DNA from 3 places in the Vogesella lacus genome. Region 2 is predicted to be linked to each of the others. Evidence: predicted binding sites of a transcription regulator. Region 2 holds the regulator's gene; each other region holds the start of a gene.
The links. The regulator sigma-54, encoded in region 2, starts transcription at its own class of promoters, with help from an activator protein. The targets are predictions, from matches to a motif close to CTGGCACGCTTCATGCTT.
Positions count from the first base shown of each region.

Region 1: nirB (nitrite reductase large subunit NirB) is a predicted target of sigma-54. The motif match lies at 4,246-4,263, and genes of this name have one in related genera.
Region 3: glnK (P-II family nitrogen regulator) is a predicted target of sigma-54. The motif match lies at 2,529-2,546, and genes of this name have one in related genera.

Region 1 is NZ_CEETQT010000006.1:58,836-66,277, forward strand. It holds gene ACZ9W6_RS09120 (nitrate reductase) at 1-1,246, opposite strand, end outside; gene nirD (nitrite reductase small subunit NirD) at 1,290-1,604, opposite strand; gene nirB (nitrite reductase large subunit NirB) at 1,658-4,090, opposite strand; gene ACZ9W6_RS09135 (ABC transporter ATP-binding protein) at 4,453-5,244, opposite strand; gene ntrB (nitrate ABC transporter permease) at 5,246-6,124, opposite strand; gene ACZ9W6_RS09145 (CmpA/NrtA family ABC transporter substrate-binding protein) at 6,136-7,401, opposite strand.
Region 2 is NZ_CEETQT010000007.1:95,646-103,087, forward strand. It holds gene hprK (HPr(Ser) kinase/phosphatase) at 1-567, opposite strand, end outside; gene ptsN (PTS IIA-like nitrogen regulatory protein PtsN) at 560-1,024, opposite strand; gene hpf (ribosome hibernation-promoting factor, HPF/YfiA family) at 1,168-1,491, opposite strand; gene ACZ9W6_RS10485 (RNA polymerase factor sigma-54) at 1,545-2,981, opposite strand; gene lptB (LPS export ABC transporter ATP-binding protein) at 2,988-3,713, opposite strand; gene lptA (lipopolysaccharide transport periplasmic protein LptA) at 3,710-4,207, opposite strand; gene lptC (LPS export ABC transporter periplasmic protein LptC) at 4,197-4,757, opposite strand; gene ACZ9W6_RS10505 (KdsC family phosphatase) at 4,754-5,278, opposite strand; gene ACZ9W6_RS10510 (KpsF/GutQ family sugar-phosphate isomerase) at 5,287-6,264, opposite strand; gene ACZ9W6_RS10515 (cation:proton antiporter) at 6,363-7,442, shown strand, end outside.
Region 3 is NZ_CEETQT010000012.1:80,890-88,331, reverse strand. It holds gene ACZ9W6_RS15690 (SPOR domain-containing protein) at 1-535, opposite strand, end outside; gene ACZ9W6_RS15685 (YifB family Mg chelatase-like AAA ATPase) at 577-2,082, opposite strand; gene ACZ9W6_RS15680 (accessory factor UbiK family protein) at 2,087-2,353, opposite strand; gene glnK (P-II family nitrogen regulator) at 2,589-2,927, shown strand; gene ACZ9W6_RS15670 (ammonium transporter) at 2,944-4,245, shown strand; gene ACZ9W6_RS15665 (ClpXP protease specificity-enhancing factor) at 4,305-4,715, opposite strand; gene ACZ9W6_RS15660 (glutathione S-transferase N-terminal domain-containing protein) at 4,729-5,331, opposite strand; gene ACZ9W6_RS15655 (cytochrome c1) at 5,481-6,242, opposite strand; gene ACZ9W6_RS15650 (cytochrome b) at 6,256-7,442, opposite strand, start outside.

The DNA of each region.
Region 1 (7,442 bases), on a different contig from region 2:
GCAGTGAATGCGCGGGGTCGGTACAGGCGACCCACAGCACCTTGATCTTGCCTTCGGCGGCGGCCTCGAACAGCTCTACCGCCGACAGCCCCGGCTGCGCCGGCAAGGCCGGCACATCCCACAAGGCCGCCACTTCGGCACGATGCGCGGCATCGGCCGGATCACGGTGCCCGGGCAAAATGGTGGCCAGGCCGCCCACCTCGCGCCCGCCCATGGCATTAGGCTGGCCGGTCAGCGAAAATGGTCCCGCCCCCGGCTTGCCGATATGGCCGGTGGCTAGGTGCAGGTGGATCAGCGCTGCATTCTTGTCGCTGCCGTTGCTGTACTGGTTCAGCCCCATGGTGTAGCACGACAGCGTGGCCGGGCTTTGGGCGAACCAGCGTGCGGCAGTGACGATGTCGTCCTCGTGCACGCCGCACAGCTCGCTGGCCGCGCGCGGGGTGAATTCGCGCAAGCGCGCACGCAATGCGGCAAAGCCTTCGGTGTGCTGCGCGATGTAATCGCGGTCGATCAGCTCTTCCCAGATCATCACATTGAGCATGGCGTGGAACAGCGCCACGTCAGTGCCCGGCAGCACCGGCAGGTACAGGTCGGCGATGCTGGCGGTGTCGGTACGGCGCGGGTCGGCGACGATGATCTTCATGTCCGGGTTGGCCGCCTTGGCCTCCTCCAGCCGGCGGAACAGCACCGGATGGGCGTAAGCCATATTGGCACCGGCAATGAACACGCAGCCGGCGTGGTCGAAATCCTCGTAACAAGCTGGCGGCGCATCGGCCCCGAGGGTGCGTTTGTAGCCAGTCACTGCGCTGGACATGCACAGCCGCGAGTTGGTATCGATGTTGTTGGTGCCGACCAACGCCCGCGCCAGCTTGTTGAACAGGTAGTAATCCTCGGTCAGCAGCTGGCCGGACAAATAAAATCCCACCGCATCCGGCCCGTGCTCGGCGATCGTGGCGGCCAGTTTGCTGCTGACAGCATCCAGCGCGCTGTCCCAGCTTACCGGCTGTGCCAGCTCACCCTTGGCTAGACGCAACGTTGGCCGCAACAGCCGCGCCGACGGCCGGCCGGCACTCTCGCTCAAGGTGCGCCCCTTGCTGCACAGGCGGCCGAAATTGGCCGGATGCTGCGGATCGCCGCTGACCGTGATGGTGCCATCGCCCTGCGGGCTAACGCGCACCCCGCAGCCGGTGCCGCAATAGCAGCAGATGGAGGCGACGGTATTGTCTTGTCCCGTTATCGCGCTCATATCAAATCTCCTTGCGGCCAACCTTGGCTGCCGCTTGCCAGTGTCAATCCAGCGCCAGGTACACGGTACCGGCTTCCTGCTTCAGGGCGATGTGCCCGGTGCAGCCTTCGTCCGGCGCACAAGCCTGGCCGGTAGCCAGATCGATATGCCAGTTATGCAGCGGGCAGGCCACGCTGCGGCCGGAGACGATGCCCTGCGACAGCGGGCCACCCTTGTGCGGGCATCTGTCATGCAGCGCAAACAGCTGGTCATCAACGGTGCGGAAGATGGCGATATCCACCTTGCCTTCGCGCTTCAGCACGCGGGCGCCCTGCGCGGGGATGTCGGCCAGCTGGCAGACGGCTTTCCATGCGGTCATGTCGAATTTCCTTTATGCAGAGGCCGCCCCGGCGACCTGCCGGGGCCGGAGTATTAAACGGTGAGCGGCGCAAACTCGTGGCGGGCCACACCACCGGCGTAACGTTCGGCCCACGGGTCCTGTTCGAACGACAGCGCAAACTTCAGCCGCGCATACAGTTCATCGCGGCCAACGTCGTCTTGCAGTACGCGCTGCTTGATGTAGTCCATGCCCACCCGCTGCAGGTAATGCACGGTGCGCTCCAGATAGAACGCCTCCTCGCGGTACAGCTGCAGGAAGGCGCCGCTGTACACCATCACCTCGTCGTGCGTTTTCACCTTGCAGAAAAACTCGGCCACCTCGGTCTTGATGCCGCCGTTGCCGCCGATATACAGCTCCCAGCCCGAGTCCACACCGATGATGCCCACGTCCTTGATGCCGGATTCGGCGCAGTTGCGCGGACAGCCGGACACCGCCAGCTTCACCTTGGCCGGGCTCCACATGCCGAACAGGTCTTTTTCCAGATCAATGCCCATCTGGGTGGAATTCTGGGTGCCGAAGCGGCAGAACTCGCTGCCGACACAGGTTTTCACCGTGCGCAAGCTCTTGCCGTAGGCGTGGCCGGATGGCATGTCCAGCTCCTGCCACACCTTGGGCAGGTCTTCTTTCTTCACACCCAAGAGGTCGATACGTTGGCCGCCGGTCACCTTCACCATCGGGATCTCATACTTGTCGGCCACGTCGGCAATGCGGCGCAGCTCGGACGGGTTGGTGACGCCGCCCCACATGCGCGGCACCACCGAGTAGGTGCCGTCTTTCTGGATGTTGGCGTGCACCCGCTCGTTGATGAAGCGCGACTGCGGATCATCCTTCGCCTCTCCCGGCCAGGTCGAGATCAGGTAGTAGTTCACCGCCGGCCGGCAACTGGCACAGCCATCCGGGCTGCGCCACGCCAGCTCGCGGAAGGTATCGGCCAGACTGGTGAGGTGCTTGTCGCGGATGGCTTGGCGCAGCTGGCCGTGCGTCATGTCGCTGCAGCCGCAGATGGCCTTTTCCGATTTCGGCTTCACATCGGCCGCACCACCGACGCAGTTGATCAGGATCTGCTCGACGAGGCCGGTGCACGAGCCGCACGAGCTGGCCGCCTTGGTGTGCTTTTTCACCTCATCGACGGTGAATAGGCCCTTTTCCTGGATGGCCTTGACGATGGTGCCCTTGCACACGCCGTTGCAGCCACACACCTCGGCATCGTCCGGCATGCCCATGGCGCGGTTCTGACCCTGATGACCGGTATCGCCGATGGCACCCTCGCCCAGCATCAACTGATCGCGGATTTCATGCACGGCATGGCCTTCGCGGATCAGGCGGAAGTACCAGCCACCATCGGCGGTATCGCCATACAGGCAGGCGCCCACCAGCTTGTCGTCCTTCACGATCAGCTTTTTGTACACACCGCCCATCGGGTCGGACAGCATGATCTCCTCGCAGCCCTCGCCGCCCATGAAATCACCGGCCGAAAACACGTCGATACCGGTAACCTTGAGCTTGGTCGAGGTAGCCGCCGGCACATAGCGGGCGATGCCGAAATTGGCCAGATGGTTGGCCGCGACCTTGGCCATGTCGAACAGCGGCGCCACCAGCCCGTAGCTGACGCCACGGTGGCTGACGCACTCGCCCACCGCATACACGCGCGGGTCGAAGGTCTGCAGAAAGTCGTTCACCACCACGCCGCGATCGCAGTACAGGCCGGATTGTTCGGCCAGGCTGTAATTGGGGCGGATGCCGACCGCCATCACCACCAGCTCCGCTGGTATCGCATCACCATCCTTGAAGCGCACCGCACAGACACGGCCGCTCTCGCCCTGTACCAGCTCGGCCGTCTGTTTCTGCAGCAAAAACTTCAGCCCCTTGGCTTCCAGGCTCTGCTGCAACAACTGCGCGGCGGCTTTGTCGAGCTGGCGATCGAGCAGCCATTCGCCCAGATGCACCACGGTCACCGCCATGCCCCGCGCCAACAGACCGTTGGCCGCCTCCAGCCCCAGCAAGCCGCCACCGATCACCACTGCGTGGCGATGGCTGGCCGCCGCGGCGATCATGCTCTCCACGTCGGCGATATCACGGAAAGTCACCACCCCCGGCAAGTCCTTGCCCGGCACTGGCAGCATGAACGGGCTGGAGCCGGTGGCCAGCAGCAGGCGGTCATACGGCACGGCAGTGCCGTCGGCAGACCGCACCACACGGCGGCCACGGTCGATCTCTACCACCGGCTGGCCCAGATGCAGGGTGATGCCATGTTCGGCATACCAGTCGTGATCGTTCAGCACGATATCCGGCAGCGTCTGCTCGCCGGCCAGCACCGGCGACAGCATGATGCGGTTGTAGTTAGGGTGTGGCTCGGCACCGAATACGGTGATGTCGTAAGTATCCGGGGCCAGTTTCAGCAGCTCTTCCAGCGTGCGAACGCCCGCCATGCCATTGCCCACCATGACCAGCTTCTGTTTGCTCATCGCCTTGCATCCTCGGGAAATGCGGTTGCACCACAGCAGCCTTGCGGCGGTACAGACCAAAAAAAAGTCCGCCGCCGTGCCAAAGCACGGTGGCGGACTTCCTTGTCCTGGTCACGACTCGCCATTGAGCCATGACACCTTTGCGTATTCATGTTTAGCAAGTGGCGTGCCAGCTCTGGCTCGCCACTTCAGGCAGAAAACCTGGTGTTTACAGCCAAAACCAGGCTTTGAGCGGGCCACTTCAGCGCCGACTGCCTGCAATTGGTGCGTCGCAGCACCCAATTGGTGAACGTTGGCCGCAAAAAAGCCCCGCATGGGCGGGGCGTGAATGAAGCATGGCTCCAACAGGGACGGATACAACATCAGGCAGCCGATTTGCGATGTTTCTGGTACAGAAAATCCAGCACCGCACTGCGACAAGCGTGGTAATCGGCATGACTGGCCAACGCCAGCCGGTCGCGCGGTCTTGGCAGATTGACTTCAAGAATTTCGCCGACAGTAGCCGACGGGCCATTGGTCATCATCACGATGCGATCCGACAGCAGCACCGCCTCGTCAACATCATGGGTAACCATCACCACCGTGCTGCCGGTGCGCTCGACAATCTTCACCATCTCGTCCTGCAGATTGGCGCGGGTCAGCGCATCCAGCGCACCGAAAGGCTCGTCCATCAACAGCACTTTCGGCTCCATCGCCAGTGCACGGGCGATGCCGACGCGCTGCTTCATGCCGCCGGAAATCTCGTGCGGATGCTTGTCACGGGCATGAACGAGGCCCACCAGATCCAGCGCGGCATCGGTGCGTGCGGCCAACTGCGCCTTGCTCTCCTTGCGGCCGAATACGCGCTCTACCGCCAGCATGATATTGCCGTAGCAGCTCAGCCACGGCAGCAGGCTGTGGTTCTGGAACACCACCGCACGCTCCGGCCCCGGGCCGTCAATTTCGCGGCCATTGCACAGGGCGATGCCCTCGTTGGCATCCAGCAAGCCGGCGATGATGTTCAGCACGGTAGACTTGCCGCAGCCCGAGTGACCGATCAGCGACACAAACTCGCCCTGGCGGATGGTCAGATTCACGTCTTTCAGGGCGACAAAGCGGCCCTTTTTGGTATCAAAGTGTTTGCCTACCTGTTCCAGCTCGACAAAGCGTTCCATTTCACACCTCCTGTCCGAAGCTGGCTTTTCTGGCCAGCCAGACCAATGCCTGTTCCAGCAGCAAACCGACCAGCCCCACCACGAAGATGGCGATCAGGATGTGCTCGACGTTCAGATTGTTCCATTCATCCCACACCCAGAAGCCCAGCCCGACACCGCCGGTCAGCATCTCGGCGGCGACAATCACCAGCCACGCCGTGCCGATGGCGAGGCGCACGCCGGTCAGCATATGCGGCAGTACCGCCGGCAGCAGGATCACGCTGAACACCTTCCACTCCGACAGCCGCAGTACGCGCGCCACGTTCAGATAGTCTTGCGGCACGGCGCGCACGCCGGCGGCGGTGTTGAGAATCATCGGCCAGATACTGGAGATGAAGATCACCCAGATCGACGCCGGGCTGGCCGCCTTGAATACCAGGAGGCCAATCGGCAACCAGGCCAGCGGACTGACCGGTCGCAACAGGCTGATGATGGGCGCGCACATGCGGGACAAAAACGCAAAGCGGCCAATCATGAAACCCAGCGGAATCCCCACTGCCGCCGCCAAGGCAAAGCCAACGCCGACCCGGCCCAGCGACATCAGGATGTTCCAGCCTATGCCCTGATCATTCGGACCATTCTGGTAAAACGGGTCGGCAAACAGCTCTTGCGCCGAGGCCCATGTCGATTGCGGCCCGGGCAGGCTGCCCTTGCTGAGCTGGGAAACCAGCGTCCACAACAGCACAAACAGCAAGACGCCGAGCAGCGGCGGCACCAGCGCGCGGATATACGGCACCAGCGGGGCCAGCAGCGGTGTGGCGGCGAGGCGCGCCACAGGAGACGCCGGCTTGCGCCGCCGCGGCATGGCCAGGTCGGCCGCAACAGGTTTGGCGATAGTCATCTCACACCTCCTCAGGCCTTGATCTTGAAGCTCGCAGCATAGGCGGCCGGATTCTTGCCATCCCACACCACGCCATCAATCAACTTGCTGCTACGCATATCGCCAGGTGGCAGGGCCACCTTGGCCATCGCTGCGGCATCCTTGTAGATGGCAATCTGGTTGATCTGCCGCGCGACACCGAGATAATCCGGATCGGTCTTCAGCAGGCCCCAGCGCTTGTGCTGGGTGAGGAACCACATGCCGTCAGACAGATAAGGGAAGTTGACCTTGCCGCCATCAAAGAACTTCATCAGCTTCGGGTCTTGCCACTTTTTGCCGAGGCCATCTTCGTAGGCACCGACAAAGCGGCCGGCAATCACCGCCTCGGGCGCATTCACATAGGCTTTGTCAGCAATCAGTTTGGCGACTGCGGCGCGGTTTTTCACCTCGTCGATATAGCGCGAGGCTTCGAGCAGCGCCGCAACCAGTGCGCGGGCGGTATTGGGGTTTTGCTTGACCCAGTCACCAGTGGTGCCCAGTACTTTCTCCGGATGATCTGGCCAGATCTGCTGCGAGGTAGCCACCGAAAAGCCGATACCGTCGGCAATGGCGCGTGCGTTCCACGGTTCGCCCACGCAATAGCCGTCCATATTGTCGACACGCATATTGGCCACCATCTGCGGCGGCGGCACCACGATGGTTTTCACGTCGGCAACCGGGTTGACGCCATGTGCGGCCAACCAGTAGTACAGCCACATGGCATGGGTGCCGGTCGGAAAGGTCTGCGCAAAAGTGTATTCACGCGGCTCGGCCTTGATCAGCTTGGCCAAGGCCGCACCGGTGGTAACGCCCTTGTCCTTGAGCTGATTGGAAAGCGTGATGCCCTGGCCGTTCTGGCTCAGCGTCATCAGCACGGCCATGTCTTTTTTCGGGCCGCCAATGCCAAGATGCACACCATAGATCATGCCGTACAGCGAGTGCGCCGCATCCAGCTCGCCATTCACCAGCTTGTCGCGCACGGCTGCCCAGCTGGCCTCCTTGGACGGCACGATGGTGATGCCGTATTTCTTGTCGAAGCCCATCTTCGAGGCCACGATCACCGAGGCACAGTCGGTCAGCGGAATGAAACCGACCTTGACTTCGGTTTTCTCGGGCTTGCCGGTGACGGCCGCCAGTGCCGAAGTGGCAAAGCCGGCAGGTAAAGCAGTTGAGGCCATCAATGACAGGGCTCCTTTGAGAAAATCGCGGCGCTCGGCGCTGGCGGACTCGGTCTGGTTTTCAAAACGTGGCTGTTTCATCTTGCTGCTCCCCTTGCTGTAGGCAGAAAAAGAAAAAGCGT
Region 2 (7,442 bases):
CGGGCCAATCCGGTACAGTTCGACCGCATCATCGGCCACCATGCCATGGCCGCGTGAAATCAGTTCCAGCGCCAGTTCACTCTTGCCCATGGCGGAGTCACCCATGATCAGCACGCCGACCTCGAGTACATCAAGGAATACGCCATGCATGACGGTTGAAACTGCCAGCGCTCGGGCCAGATAGATGCGCAGGACATCCATCAGATAGGGACTTTCCAGCGGGGTGCTCATCAGTGGCACGCCGTGGGTATGGCAGTAATCACGCAGCAGGTTGGGCACGTTTTGGGCATTGGCGACAATGACAACGGCCATGCTGCGGTGAAACAGCTGGTCAAGCGCGGTTCTGGCGGCAGCCTGTTCCAGCTTGTTCAGGTACTCCACCTCGGCAAGACCCAGCACCTGTACCCGGTTGGGGTGAATGAAGTTCAGATGTCCCACCAGTGCTTGGGTGGGTCTTTGTTCATCATTCGAAATAAGGTTATCGGCACCCGAACGACCGGCGATCCAGCTCAGATTGAGCTTGTGCTGATTTTCCTGATAGAGGCGGCGTACGCTGATATTAGGCATGGTCACTCTGGCCGCAGATCAGTTCATAAAGTTGTTCTGCATTACTTTCCGGGCTGTTCATTTGCTCGCGCAGGCTTCTGCTGGAGAAGCGCTGGGCGAGTTCGGAAAGTGCCTGCAGGTGAATATCTGTCGCCTGGTCCGGCACCAGTAGCACAAACAGCAGGCTGACCGGCTTGTTATCCGGGGCGTCAAAGGCGATAGGAGTGCTCAAACGGATGAAAACACCGGTGGCTTCTTTCAGGCCCTTGATGCGGCCATGAGGTATGGCGACACCTTGACCAAGTCCGGTCGAGCCCAGTTTTTCGCGGGAGAACAGGCTGTCAAAAACATCACTGCGGGCAATGCCCTGTGAGTTTTCAATCAGGATGCCGACTTGTTCAAACAACCGTTTCTTGCTGGATACATCCAGCCCGACCATGACATTTTCTGGAGAAAGGATTTTGCTAATGAGGCTCATCTTGCGTGGTGCCAGTAAAGAACGTTGGCCATTCTACGCTTTCCGGCAAGATTTCAATAGCCGATCAGGACGTAAGCGTGGTGGATTGTTTCAAACAAAAAGAACGGATAAGAAATCTTATCCGTTCTTGTCTTTGCAGGGTATCAGAGGGCTGCCTGATCCTGAATGATAGGGCTGACGCGGTGGTCAACCTGTTTTTCCTTGAACTTCAGAACCTGACGATCAAGCTTGTCTGCCAAGGCATCGATGGCAGCATACATATCGGCATCCGTCGCTTCGGCGTGGATGTCTTTACCCGCCAAATGCACGTTTACTTCGGCTTTCTGTACCAGTTTGTCGACAGACAATGTCACGTTGACACCGATAACATTATCTACATGCCTGGTAATCCGCTCCAGCTTGCTTTCTACATATTCACGCAGTGCTGGGGTAACTTCGAGGTGGAGACCGGTAATCTTGAGGTTCATACCCTTTACTCCTTCTTAAAGTGTCGCGAACGAAGTGTCGCGACTCAAGAAAATCAAAGTGACTTGCGTTGGCTGACCGGTGGTATCTGCATCGCTTCCCGGTACTTGGCAACCGTTCTTCTGGCTACCTGTATGCCCTTGGCGACGAGATGGTCTGCAATCGCACCGTCTGACAACGGCTTTTTATTATCTTCATGATCGATGAGTTGCTTGATGATGGCCTTGATGGCTGTCGCCGAACACTCACCGCCACTATCGGTATCAACAGAGCTGCCGAAAAAGTACTTCAGCTCAAACAGGCCTCTGCTGCACAAAAGATATTTTTGCGTGGTTACCCTGGAAATGGTTGATTCATGGAGTCCAAGCTCATCTGCGACATCCCGCAGAATCATCGGGCGCATGGCTACTTCGCCCAGCTCGAAGAACTCTTGTTGTCTTTCGACTATAGATTCCGCCACTTTCAGGATGGTGTCAAATCGTTGCTGAATGTTTTTGATCAGCCACCGTGCCTCTTGAAGTTGACCACCCAGATCGTGGCTGGTTCCTTTCTGTTGTAGCAGAGAGGCATACATCTGGTTGACACGAAGTTTGGGCAGGTTGGCCTGGTTTAGCCGGGCAACCCATCTGCGGCCAACCTTGATCACCCGGATATCCGGTGCAACGTAGTGGGTTTCACCGTGGTCAAAGCCACTGCTCGGGCGCGGGCGCAGGCTGGTGATCAAGCCGTGAGCGGCTTTCAGTGTCGGATCGTCAATGCTCAAGGCCCGCTTCAACTTGATGAAGTCACGGTTGCCCAGCAAGTCAAAATGCTGGCTGACAATGCTTGCGGCCAACTCGCGCGCGGGGTGCTTGTCATGGGGGGCATTGTCGAGCTGTAACAGCAGGAATTCCTGCAGATTAAGACTGGCAAAGCCGACGGGCTCCAGTTGGGTCAGCAGGCGACGCAGGCAGGACAACTCTTCCAGCTCGACATCCAGCTCAAGCGGCAGCTCGGCGAGTATCTCGTCCAGAGGGCTGGAGAGGTAGCCATCATCATCGAGCTCGTCGATCAGCAGGGCAATCAGGGCGCGGTCACGCTGGCTTAGTTGTAGTTCGCCGGTCTGGCTTAACAGGTGCTCGCGCAGCGAGGGCTTTTTCGGGGCGCTGAGGATGGGGTCAAACTCGTCATCATCATCGTGATTGCTGCTACTGCGGCTGCCCCAGTCAGCAGGCTCGTCAAATGCACTGCTGTTATCACTATCTTGTGAGGCGTTTTCTTGCGGGGTTTCCGGAGCTGTTTCGGCCGGTTGGTTGCGCTCTGGCCATTCGCTTGGCGGCACCAGCTTTTCTTCGCTTTCTTCCTGGCGTTCCAGCAAGGGGTTTTCCAGCAGATAGCGCTCCAGCTCGGAGCCCAGTTCGAGTGTGGACATCTGCAAAAGCTTGATGGACTGTTGCAGCTGCGGCGTCAGCGTCAGCTGTTGACTGGTCTTGAGCTGGAGGGTCTGTTTCATGCTTGTTTACAGATGGAAGTGTTCGCCCAGGTAGACACGTCTTACCTGTTCATTTTCAACGAGTTCGCCCGGCAGGCCGGAGGCCAGTACGCCGCCTTCCGAGATGATGTAGGCGCGGTCGCAGATGCGCAGGGTTTCGCGCACGTTATGGTCGGTAATCAGCACGCCGATGCCGCGTGATTTCAGAAACTGGATAATCTTCTGGATATCGATCACGGCAATCGGGTCAACGCCGGCAAATGGCTCGTCCAGCAGGATGAAGCGCGGTCGGGTGGCCAGTACCCGGGCGATTTCCACGCGGCGGCGCTCACCGCCAGACAGTGCCATGGCGTTGCTTTCACGCAGATGGCCGATGTTGAGATCGTCCAGCAGCAATACCAGCTCGTTTTCCAGCTCTTCACCGCGCAGGCCGGTGATCTCGAGCACGGCCTTGATGTTTTCTTCTACGGTGAGTTTGCGGAAAATCGATGCTTCTTGCGGCAGATAACCCAGCCCCATGCGCGCGCGCTGATGAATCGGCAGGTGGGTGATCTCCTGCTTGTCGAGTTCGATACGGCCGTCATCGGCAGCGATCAGGCCAACGACCATGTAAAAGCTGGTGGTTTTGCCGGCGCCATTCGGACCCAGCAGGCCGATCACTTCGCCACTGCTGATGTCCAGCGACACATTCTTTACGACGGTGCGCTTTTTGAAGGTCTTTTTCAGCTGGCGGATGGAAAGCGTGCTGCTCATGGCTTGCTCTTGGGTTGCAGGATCACGGTGACGCGGCCGGTGCTGCCGTTGGCGCTGCCATTGACTTCATAGTTCTCGGTCGCGGTGTTGTAGACAATGCGGCTGCCGCTGACCGAGTCCATGCCACGCTTGATACGCGCATTGCCGGTCAGAATGGCAAGGTCGCTGCCATTGTCGTATTGCACGCTGTTGGCCGAGCCTTCAACGAATTCGTTGCTGCCATCAATCTTCTGGCGGAACTTGACCGGGCCGCCACTGGCTTGCAGCTGCTGCTGGCCCTTGTTATCGCGTACCACAATGACTTTGTCGGCCTGAATCAGCAGAGTGCCTTGTTTGACATCGACATTGCCCTCCCAGACTGTGGTGCCTTTTTTCTGGTCAAGCGTGCCTTTGTCGGCGCTGATTTCGATCGGTTTGTCACGATCGGCCTTGTCGGCATGAGCCGGAACGGCAAGGCAGCTGATCAGTAACAGGGCTGGCAGGCTATGGCGCATAGAAGATCCTAACATTGGACAGAAATTCCAGAGTCTGGCTGTCCTGGCGATAAATGAAACCGGTGGCATTGAGCCTGGAGTTTTGCTGGGTCAATAGCAGCGGTGCCTGATTGCGTACTTCATGCTTGTTGCCATCCAGCTGCATGCTGGAGGTCTGCAGTACGATCGGCGTTTTGCCCGGCTGCTCCTGCTCCCAGCGGACATTGTCTTTCAGCTCGGCCAGCTTTTCCTGACGGTGGTAAGTCGCCGTCGAGGCGTTTACCGAGAAGTCGGCCTTGCCGTTCTGATAACGGGTCAGCAGTGGCTCTTGCACAAAGACCAGCGGATTGCGGGGCAGTTGCCACAGCGATTTGGCGTACAGGCGCTCTTGCAGCATGCCATGCTCGTCATACTGGCGCGCCTGCAGATTGCTGATGGTGTATTCCGGCTCGTTCAGATTCAGGTCTGGCCGGGCGAAGGGCTGCTGCGTCGTAACGATGTGCAGGTATAAGGCCAGCAGCGCCATGCCTAGCGTCAGTCCGAGCGGAAAGAGTCGTGCAGCGCGATTCATGCCAGATAGCTGTTCATCAGTGCGTCAAAGGTGCCCTGTGCCTGCATGATCAGCTCGCACAGCTCGCGCACTGCGCCGCTGCCGCCGTGATTGCCGGTGACAAAATGGGCATGCTGGCGCACGAAGCTCGGTGCCGCCGGAACGGCAACCGCGAGGCCAACCTTGCTCATTACCGGCAGGTCGATCACGTCGTCACCGATGTAGGCGCATTGTGCGGCAGTCAAGCCGGTTTTTTGCAGCAGGTCGGCAAAGGCGACACGCTTGTCGTGCACGCCTTCATAGTAATGATCAATACCGAGGCCGCGAGCGCGATGCGCTACGCTTGGGGCGGCACGGCCGGTAATGATGGCCAGTTGTACACCGGTAGACTGCAGCATTTTCAGGCCATGGCCATCCAGGGTATTGAAGGCCTTGAACTCTTCGCCGGAGGCGGTAATGAAAATCCGGCCATCGGTCAGCACGCCATCTACATCCATGATCAGCAGGCGGGTTTGCTTGGCCAGTTCGTTAATCGTTTGCATTGTCAATCTCAGATAACGCCTGCCTTCAGCAGGTCGTGCATATTGAGGGCGCCGAGCAATTGCCCGTCCTTGCCGGTTACCAGCAAGCCGTTGATCTTGTGTTGCTGCATCAGGTGAGCGGCCTCGCTGGCCAGCAGGTTGGCCGCAACGGTGCGCGGGTTTCTGCCCATCACGTCATCAATGTAGAGCCCGGCCAGATCCAGCGTGCGATCCAGCGTGCGGCGCAGGTCGCCATCGGTGAAGACACCGATCAGCTTGCCTTCACGGTCGCAAACGGCAGTCATGCCCAGACCTTTCTGGGTCATTACCAGCAGCGCTTCCTTGAGACTGGCACCGGATTGCACCTGCGGCAGGGCTTCGCCACTATGCATGATGTCGCGAATGTGTACCAGCAGCTTGCGGCCAAGACTGCCACCGGGGTGGGAGAGGGCAAAATCCTCGGCCTTGAACTGGCGGATTTCGAGCAACGCTACTGCCAGTGCGTCCCCCAGCGCCAGTGCGGCGGTGGTGCTGGCAGTCGGGGCGAGGCCCAAAGGGCAGGCTTCCTTTTCGACGCCGGCATCCAGATGGATATTGGCCTCACGTGCCAGTGTGGATTGTGGGCGGCCGGTCATGGCGATGATGGGCGTGCCCTTGCGCTTGAGCGCTGGCAACAGGGCGATGATTTCGTCGCTTTCACCAGAGTTGGACATTGCCAGCAGGATGTCCTTGTCGGTAATCATGCCAAGGTCGCCGTGGGCGGCTTCGGCCGGATGCATGAAAAAAGCCGGTGTGCCGGTACTGGCCAGTGTTGCGGCAATCTTGTTGCCGATATGACCGGACTTGCCCATGCCGCTGACAACTACACGGCCCTTGCATGCCAGCATCAGTTCAACACTGCGGACGAACTGCTCGTCCAGTCTTTCCGAGAGCCTGGTAATGGCGGCTGCCTCGATTTGCAGCGTTTCTCTGGCCAATTGCAGGCAAGTTTTTGGGTCAATTTTCATAGTCGGTAATTATATCAGCTTATAATCACTCGGCACCTGTCAGCTGGTGCAAGATTTGCTTAATAACCATTGCCCTCAGGCCAGGAGTGTTGTTCCGGATGCATGACCTCTCACCTATTGTTCTTGTCTTGCTGGTTGCAGTACTGGCGGTAACCGCCTGCCGCAGCCTGCGAGTCCCCCCCATGCTGGGCTATCTGGTGGTCGGTTTTATTGCCGGCCCCGGTGTCATGCACCTGATACCCGAGGGGCCGGAAACCGAGTTTCTGGGTGAGATCGGCATTGTCTTCATGATGTTCTCCATCGGCCTCGAATTCTCGCTGTCCAAGCTGCGCGCCATGCAGCGGCTGGTGTTCGGAGTGGGGGGCTCGCAAGTCGCGCTTACCATGCTGGTGATCGGCATCATAGTCTGGTGGCTGAGCGGTAGCGGTCTGGCCGGCTTTGCAGTGGGTGGTGCGCTGGCGCTGTCTTCGACGGCGATTGTGCTCAAGCTATTGTCCGAGCGCGTCGAGATGGCGCAGCAGCATGGCCAGCTGGCGGTTGGTGTGTTGCTGTTCCAGGATCTGGCGGTAGTGCCGTTGCTGATCTTGCTGCCGGCTTTTGCGGCCAACTCTGATCAGCTGTGGATGGATCTGGGTCTTGCCTTGCTGAAGGTCATCATCGTGATGAGCCTGTTGCTGGTATTTGGCCAGCGCCTGATGCGGCCGTGGTTTCACATGGTGGCCAGCAAGCGCTCCAGCGAGCTGTTCATGATCAATGTCTTGCTGGTGACCTTGGGCGTTGCCTACCTGACCCAGCTGGCCGGCCTGTCGCTGGCGCTGGGTGCCTTTGTCGCCGGCATGCTGATTTCCGAAACCGAATACCGCTATCAGGTTGAGGAGGACATCAAGCCCTTCCGCGACATCCTGCTGGGTTTCTTCTTTGTCACCGTCGGCATGAAGCTCGATGTCGGCGTGCTGGTCGAGCAGTCCGGCAGCATCATGGTGATGCTGTTGCTGCTGTTGCCGGTCAAGATCATCGTGATTTTCCTGCTGGCACGTGCCTTCGGTCATCGCGCCAAGGATAGCCTCAAGGGTGCGCTGGCCCTGGCGCAGGGTAGTGAGTTCGGCTTTGTCCTGCTGGCGCTATCCGGCAATCTGGGCTTGATCAGCAGTGAAGTCGAACAGTCGGCGTTGGCCGCA
Region 3 (7,442 bases), on a different contig from region 2:
CCTTATCCGGCACATCACTGGACTGGATAGCTGACTCGACGCCCATCAGCGCCAATTTGGCTTTCATATTGTCGGCATCGCCCTCGTTATTGAAGGCACCCGCTTGCAGATACATGCGGAACGTCGATGCTTTCTGGGTGACCGGCGCCTCGGTTGGCACCGCCTCTACCTGCCCGGGCAAGATCTTGTAGAAATCGAATCGCTGTTCATCATCCTGCGGTGCTTTGGCAACCGGTGCGGAATTGATGGTGGCTTTTGGTGGCACGACCACCGGCACCGGCTCTGTCGTAGCCAGACGAGTGCCCGGTGCCAACAACTCTTCCGCAGTAGCAGAAGCTGCGACGTCAGGCTTGCTGACTGCCTCAGGTCGACTGCCAAAAAACGGCGTTTGCCCACCATACATATAAAAGGCAGCGCCACCCAGCAAACCAACCCCCAGAATCAAACCAACCAACACGCCAGCCATCATGCCGCCACCGCTCTTGGCTGGCTGGCGAGATGTACTTCTGGCATGTTTCAAGTCACGATTACCCATGAAACCCACTAAATTGACAGCAATAAATAATGAAACACCACTCAGCTTTCAAGCTGTAACAAGCCTCGACGTAACTGAACAGCCTGAAGCAAATGCAAGCGAGCAGGATAAGCCAATCCTTGCAGATCAGCCAGCGTTCTTGCCACCCGTAAAATCCGAAAATATGCCCTGGCCGATAACTCCAGCTTCTCCAGCGTCTGATTCAGCCACTGCCTGTCAGCCTCGGCCAAAGGGCAACAGGCCTCAAGCTCGGCCGCGGCAAGATCCGCATTGCGACAACTTTGCCGCTGCAGCTGGCGCTCCTTTGCCATTTCTACCCGTTCCCTCACCGCCGCACTCGACTCACCCTTGGGCAAAGTCTGCAATTCATCCAGCGACAAGGCACTGACCTCAACCATCAGGTCAAACCTGTCCAGCAAGGGGCCAGACAGACGCGACCGGTACTTTCGGACCTGATCTACACTGCAGCGACACACCTTTCTGGGATGGCCATGATATCCACAGGGACATGGATTCATTGCGGCCAACAACTGAAAACGCGCCGGAAAACAAACCTGTCGTGTCGCCCTGGCGATATGGATCTCCCCGTTCTCCAGTGGCTCACGCAATACTTCAAGTACTTTGCGATCGTACTCGGGCAGCTCATCCAGAAAGAGCACGCCATGGTGAGCAAGACTGATCTCACCCGGTCGCGGATCAGAGCCACCTCCGACCATCGCAACAGCCGATGCCGTGTGGTGCGGCGAGCGAAATGGCCGCGTGCCCCAGTACGACATCGCAAAGCCTTGGCTGGCCAAAGATTGCACCGCCGCACTTTCCAGCGCCTCGCCTACCGTCATCGTCGGCAACAAGCCCGGCATACGCTGGGCAAGCATCGACTTGCCCGTCCCGGGCGGACCGGACATCAACAAGTTATGCCCGCCTGCCGCTGCAATTTCCAGCGCCAGTTTGGCAGCCCCCTGCCCCCTCACCTCACTCAGGTCCGGATATTCGATATCACGCTGGCCAGCTTGCATCGCCGTTATCAAATCAAGCTGCTTCAAGCCCGCCAGATGGGCACAGACCTCACACAAGGTATCTGCGGCATAAATCTGCACCCCATGCACCAAGGCTGCTTCCGATGCACTGATTCGGGGCAAGATAAATGATTTGCCGCTACCCCGGGCTGCACTGACCATTGCCAATGCACCTCTTACCGGACGCAAACGCCCATCCAGCCCCAACTCACCAGCAAGCTCGACGTCATCCAGCGCCGCGATGGGCAGCTGACCGGCTGCCGCCAACAGGGCCACGGCAATCGGCAAATCAAAGCGCCCTGATTCTTTCGGCAAGTCTGCCGGCGCCAAGTTGATCGTAATCCGCCGCGCCGGAAACTCGAAACCCGATTGCAAAATAGCGGCCCGCACGCGCTCACGGCTCTCCTTGACTTCGACGTCAGGCAAGCCAACCAGTGTAAATGCCGGCAAACCGTTAGCCAGATGCGCCTCGACAAAAACCTGAGGCGACATCAGACCATAAAGAGCCCGACTCGTGCAGACCGCCAGCATGGCATCAGATCTGCGGTTCTTGACTGGCGGCTTCAGGGTTGGCCGCAGCCTCCAGCGCCTGCAGACGCTGCTCCAGCAGGGTCAGCTGTTCGCGTGTTCTGGCCAGCACTTCCTGCTGTACATCAAATTCTTCGCGCGTTACCAGATCCATCTTGGTAAACGTGGCGGCCATCATGGCTTTCACGTTTTTCTCGATATCTTTGGCCGGGCTGGCGGCGATGGTTTCGCTGATCTTGTTGCTGATTTCATCGAATAGCTTCTGGCTCAACATGACAACTCCTTGACTATGTCATTTCAGGACAATACTGAGTGTAGCAAAAAGCCTATTTCCCCGCCTTGCGGCAATGCACCAATTCGTAACATGGCGATACCGACTACCAGCCAAATTGCGTGGCATTGTGGCACAGCGATACGCCAAAAGCTTGTTGTACAAAGATTTTTAACAATTGGCACGGATCATGCATAGCGAAGCTCGTCGCACATCAACCCGTCACGAGGAATTTGCCATGAAACTGGTTAGCGCCATCATCAAACCCTTCAAGCTTGACGAAGTAAGGGAAGCTCTCTCTGCCATTGGTGTACAAGGTATCACCGTTACCGAGGTGAAAGGCTTTGGTCGCCAGAAAGGCCATACCGAGCTGTATCGCGGTGCCGAGTATGTCGTGGACTTTCTGCCGAAAGTAAAACTCGAGATCGCCATCGCCAACGAGCTGCTGGATCAGGTCGTTGAAGCCATCGAGCAGGCTGCCCGCACCGGCAAGATCGGTGACGGCAAGATTTTTGTCATGGACCTGGAACAGATTGTCCGTATCCGGACTGGCGAAACCGGCGCAGATGCCGTCTGACAACAAGGAGAACATCATGCTTGGACGCATTGCCAAATATTCGATTCTTCCTGCACTACTGGCGAGCCCGGCCTGGGCCGATGGCTCGCAACTGGTTGAAACCAGCACCATCAATAGCGGTGATACCGCATGGATGATGACTTCGGTGGCATTGGTACTGTTCATGACCATTCCTGGCCTCGCGCTGTTCTATGCCGGCATGGTGCGCAAGAAAAACGTACTGTCCACCCTGATGCAGAGCTTTGCCATCTGCGCCATGATGACCGTGATCTGGGCTATCGCCGGCTACAGTCTGGCCTTCATGCCGGGCAATTCGCTGATCGGCGGCTTTGATCGTCTATTCCTCGACGGCATGCTGTTCCTGAAGGATGAAGGCAAACTGACGGTCAACCCACTGGCGCCGACCATCCCTGAAGGCGTGTTCATGATGTTCCAGATGACGTTTGCCATCATCACACCTGCCCTGATTGCTGGTGCCTTCGCCGAGCGCATGAAGTTCTCTGCCATGATGGTGTTCATGGCGATCTGGTCCCTGCTGGTTTACGTACCGGTTGCCCATTGGGTCTGGGGCCCTGGCGGCTGGATGGTTGATCATGGCGTACTGGACTTTGCCGGTGGTACCGTCGTCCACATCAACGCTGGCGTAGCCGGTCTGGTGGCCGCACTGGTACTGGGCAAGCGTATCGGTTATGGCCGCGAGGCGATGGCACCGCACAACCTGGTGCTGACCATGGTGGGCGCCGCCATGCTTTGGGTGGGCTGGTTCGGCTTCAACGCCGGCTCTGCCGTCGCTGCCGATGGTCGTGCCGCCATGGCTATGGTGGCAACTCAAGTAGCAACCGGTATGGCTGCCATGGCATGGATGATCGCCGAATGGGCTGCCAAAGGTAAGCCATCCCTGCTGGGTCTGGTTTCCGGTGCAGTTGCCGGCCTGGTTGCCATCACCCCGGCGGCAGGTTTCGTCGATGCCAAAGGCGCACTGGCTATTGGCCTGATCGCCGGCGTGATCTGCTACTGGAGTGCTACCACACTGAAGCACATGCTCAAATACGATGATTCGCTTGATGCCTTTGGTGTACACGGTGTGGGCGGCTTTGTCGGCGCCATCCTCACCGGCGTCTTTGCCGTCAAGGAAATCGGCGGGGTGGAAGGCAATCTGATGACCCAGACCCTGGGTGCGGTAGTGACTGCCGTGTACTGCGCCATCGTGACCTACATCCTGCTGAAGATCATTGATGCCGTTATCGGCCTGCGCGTCAGCGAAGAAGAAGAACGCGAAGGCCTGGATGTTGCCCTGCACGGCGAGCGTGTCGAGTAAATCCCTGTGCGGCCAACGTTGGCCGCAAAAAAGCCCGAATCGATGATTCGGGCTTTTTTTCATTTCACGATGCGCAAATGGCTGCGTGACGGCGGCTTGTCATCAGGCGGCAAGTCCTGTGGCTCAGCCGGCGTGACGGCTTCCGGCTGTGCAGCACCGCCAAACGGTTCCAGCTCGAAACCCATGCCCTCGCCGGTCTCGCGCGAGAAAATCGACAGGACATTACTCACCGGAATCCACAAATCGTGGCTGACACCACCGAAGCGCGCCGAAAACGAAATCCAGTCGTTCTCGATCTGCAGTCCTTTGGTGGCACCGTAGCTGGTATTCAACACAATTTCGCCATCCTTGACGAAAGGCATCGGCACCGTGGTATTGCCATCCACATGCACCACGAGATATGGGGTATGCCCGTTATCGGTGCACCACTGATGCAGGGCACGAATCAGATAAGGCTTGGTACTGGACACGGGCAATCTCCTGTCACTTGCGCATGGCTTTTTCAGCCGGGGTCAGCGAGTCGATGAAGGACTGGCGCTGGAACAGGCGTTCGGCGTACTTCAGGATAGGCGCCGCGCTCTTGCCCAGATCAATGCCGTAATGCTCCAGACGCCACATCAGCGGTGCAATCGCCACGTCGATCATGGAGAAATCGTCACCCAGCATGAACTTCTGCTTGGCAAATACCGGCGCAATCATCACCAGACCATCACGGATGCCTTCACGCGCCTTGGTGGCTTCCTTGCCACTGGCACCGGACTCCAGCGCCTTGACGTGTACGAACAGTTCCTGCTCGAAGCGATACAGGAACAGACGGGCACGGGCGCGCATCACCGGATCAGCCGGCATCAGCTGCGGATGCGGGAAACGCTCGTCGATGTACTCGTTGATGATGTTGGACTCGTGCAGGATCAGGTCGCGCTCGACCAGTACCGGCACTTCGTTGTACGGATTCATCACCGCCAGATCTTCCGGCTTGTTGTGGATATCCACATCGATGATTTCGAAATCCATCCCTTTTTCAAACAACACGATACGGCAACGCTGGCTGAACGGGCAGGTAGTTCCAGAGTAAAGAGTCATCATGATGAAGCGACATCCTGTACTGAATTGATCAATTAACAGGCAATTTTATCACCAACAGCATGGCAATTGCCAAAATAAATGCATAAGTCTTTGATACAAAAGAAAAAAGCGGCATTTCTGCCGCTTCTCTCTTTTACTGCCATCAGACATTAATGAATGTCTTTCCAGTATTCCTTCTTCAGGAAGTAGGCCAGTGGCAGCAACAAGGCAGTCAGGAACAGCAGAACGATATAACCGATCTGATGACGCTTGACTTGGGTAGGTTCAGCCATATACACCATGAAATTGGTCAGGTCGGCCATGCGCTGGTCAAACTCGCGCGTATCGGCCTTGCCGTTTTCCAGCTTGGTCATGGAGCCCGGCTTGACCAGTACCAGCTTCTTGGTTTCGTGGCCATCGGCACCCTTGTGGGTCTCGAGAACCTGCTCACCCTGCCAGTGCCACATGATGTGTGGCATACCAACCTTGTCGAACACCAGGTTGTTCCAGCCGGTCGGACGGCTCTGATCACGGTAGAAACCGCGCAGGTAACCGTACAGGTAGTCAGCACCACGCGAGCGGGCGATTACCGAAAGATCTGGCGGGGTGGCACCAAACCACACCTTGCCGTCTTTCTTGTTCATGGCGATATCCATGGTATCGCCAATCTTGTCGCCAGCCAGCAGCAGGTTGTTCTTGATCTGATCTTCAGTCAGACCGATGTCTTGCAGACGGTTGTAGCGCATGGCGCTGGCCGAGTGGCAGGACAAGCAGTTGTTGACGAAGATCTGGGCACCACGTTGCAGGCTTTCGGTGTCCTTGATATTGATCGGAGCCGGCTCCAGATCCAGTGCCGGACCTGCTGCGATGGCCGAAGCCATCGGCAGGGCAAGAGCGGCCGCCGCAAGCAAACTACGGATAGTCTTTTTCATAGCGTCCTCTCGATTAGATGAACTTCGCAAACAGGATGGAACCGATCAACGCTACGGCAACCAGAATCAGGAAACGCATCTGGCGAGCCGGAGTGCTCATGGTTACACGATCCGGAACCGGAACACTGCCTACATCGTTCTTGGTGTAGAACGGCATGCCCAGGAAGAAGGCGAAGTAGATAATCGACAGCAACTGAGCAACCACAGTACGCAGGTTGGTCGACGGCAAGGCACCCAGGATACCCAGACCGATGAAGGAGATGATGAACAGCACCAGCATCATCTTGAACTTCGGACCGCGATAACGGATGGATTTAACCGGCGACTTGTCCAGCCACGGCAGGAAGGCGATCAGTACTACCGCCGCACCCATGGCCAGCACGCCCCATACCTGGGTACCGGCAAAAGACGGCACCGCACGCAGAATCGCGTAGAACGGGGTGAAGTACCATACCGGTGCAATGTGAGCCGGGGTCTTCAGCGGGTCAGCCTGGTCAAAGTTCGGCTTCTCGAGGAAGTAGCCGCCCATTTCCGGTGCGAAGAACACGATCGCGGAGAACACGATCAGGAACACAGCTACGCCCAGTACATCCTTGACGGTGTAGTAAGGATGGAACGGAATACCATCCAGCGGCTTGCCATCTTCGCCTTTCAGCTTCTTGATTTCGACGCCGTCAGGGTTGTTGGAGCCAACTTCGTGCAGGGCGATCAGGTGGGCAACCACCAGTGCCAGCAGGATCAGCGGTACTGCAATCACGTGCAGGGCAAAGAAGCGGTTCAGGGTGGCATCGCCAACGACGAAGTCACCACGGATGAACACTGCCAGGTCCGGACCGATAACCGGGATGGAAGCAAACAGGTTCACGATCACCTGCGCACCCCAGAACGACATCTGGCCCCAAGGCAGCAGATAGCCCATGAAGGCCTCGGCCATCAGCACCAGGAAGATCAGCGTGCCGAATACCCATACCAGTTCGCGCGGCTGCTTGTAGGAACCGTAGATCAGGCCACGGAACATGTGCAGATACACCACCACGAAGAACATGGAGGCGCCGGTAGAGTGCATATAACGGATTACCCAGCCACCCGCCACATCACGCATGATGTATTCGACCGATGCAAACGCCACCGGGATACCGGCACCATTCAGCGTGCCATCCGGTTTGTAGTTCATGGTCAGGAAAATGCCGGTAACGATCT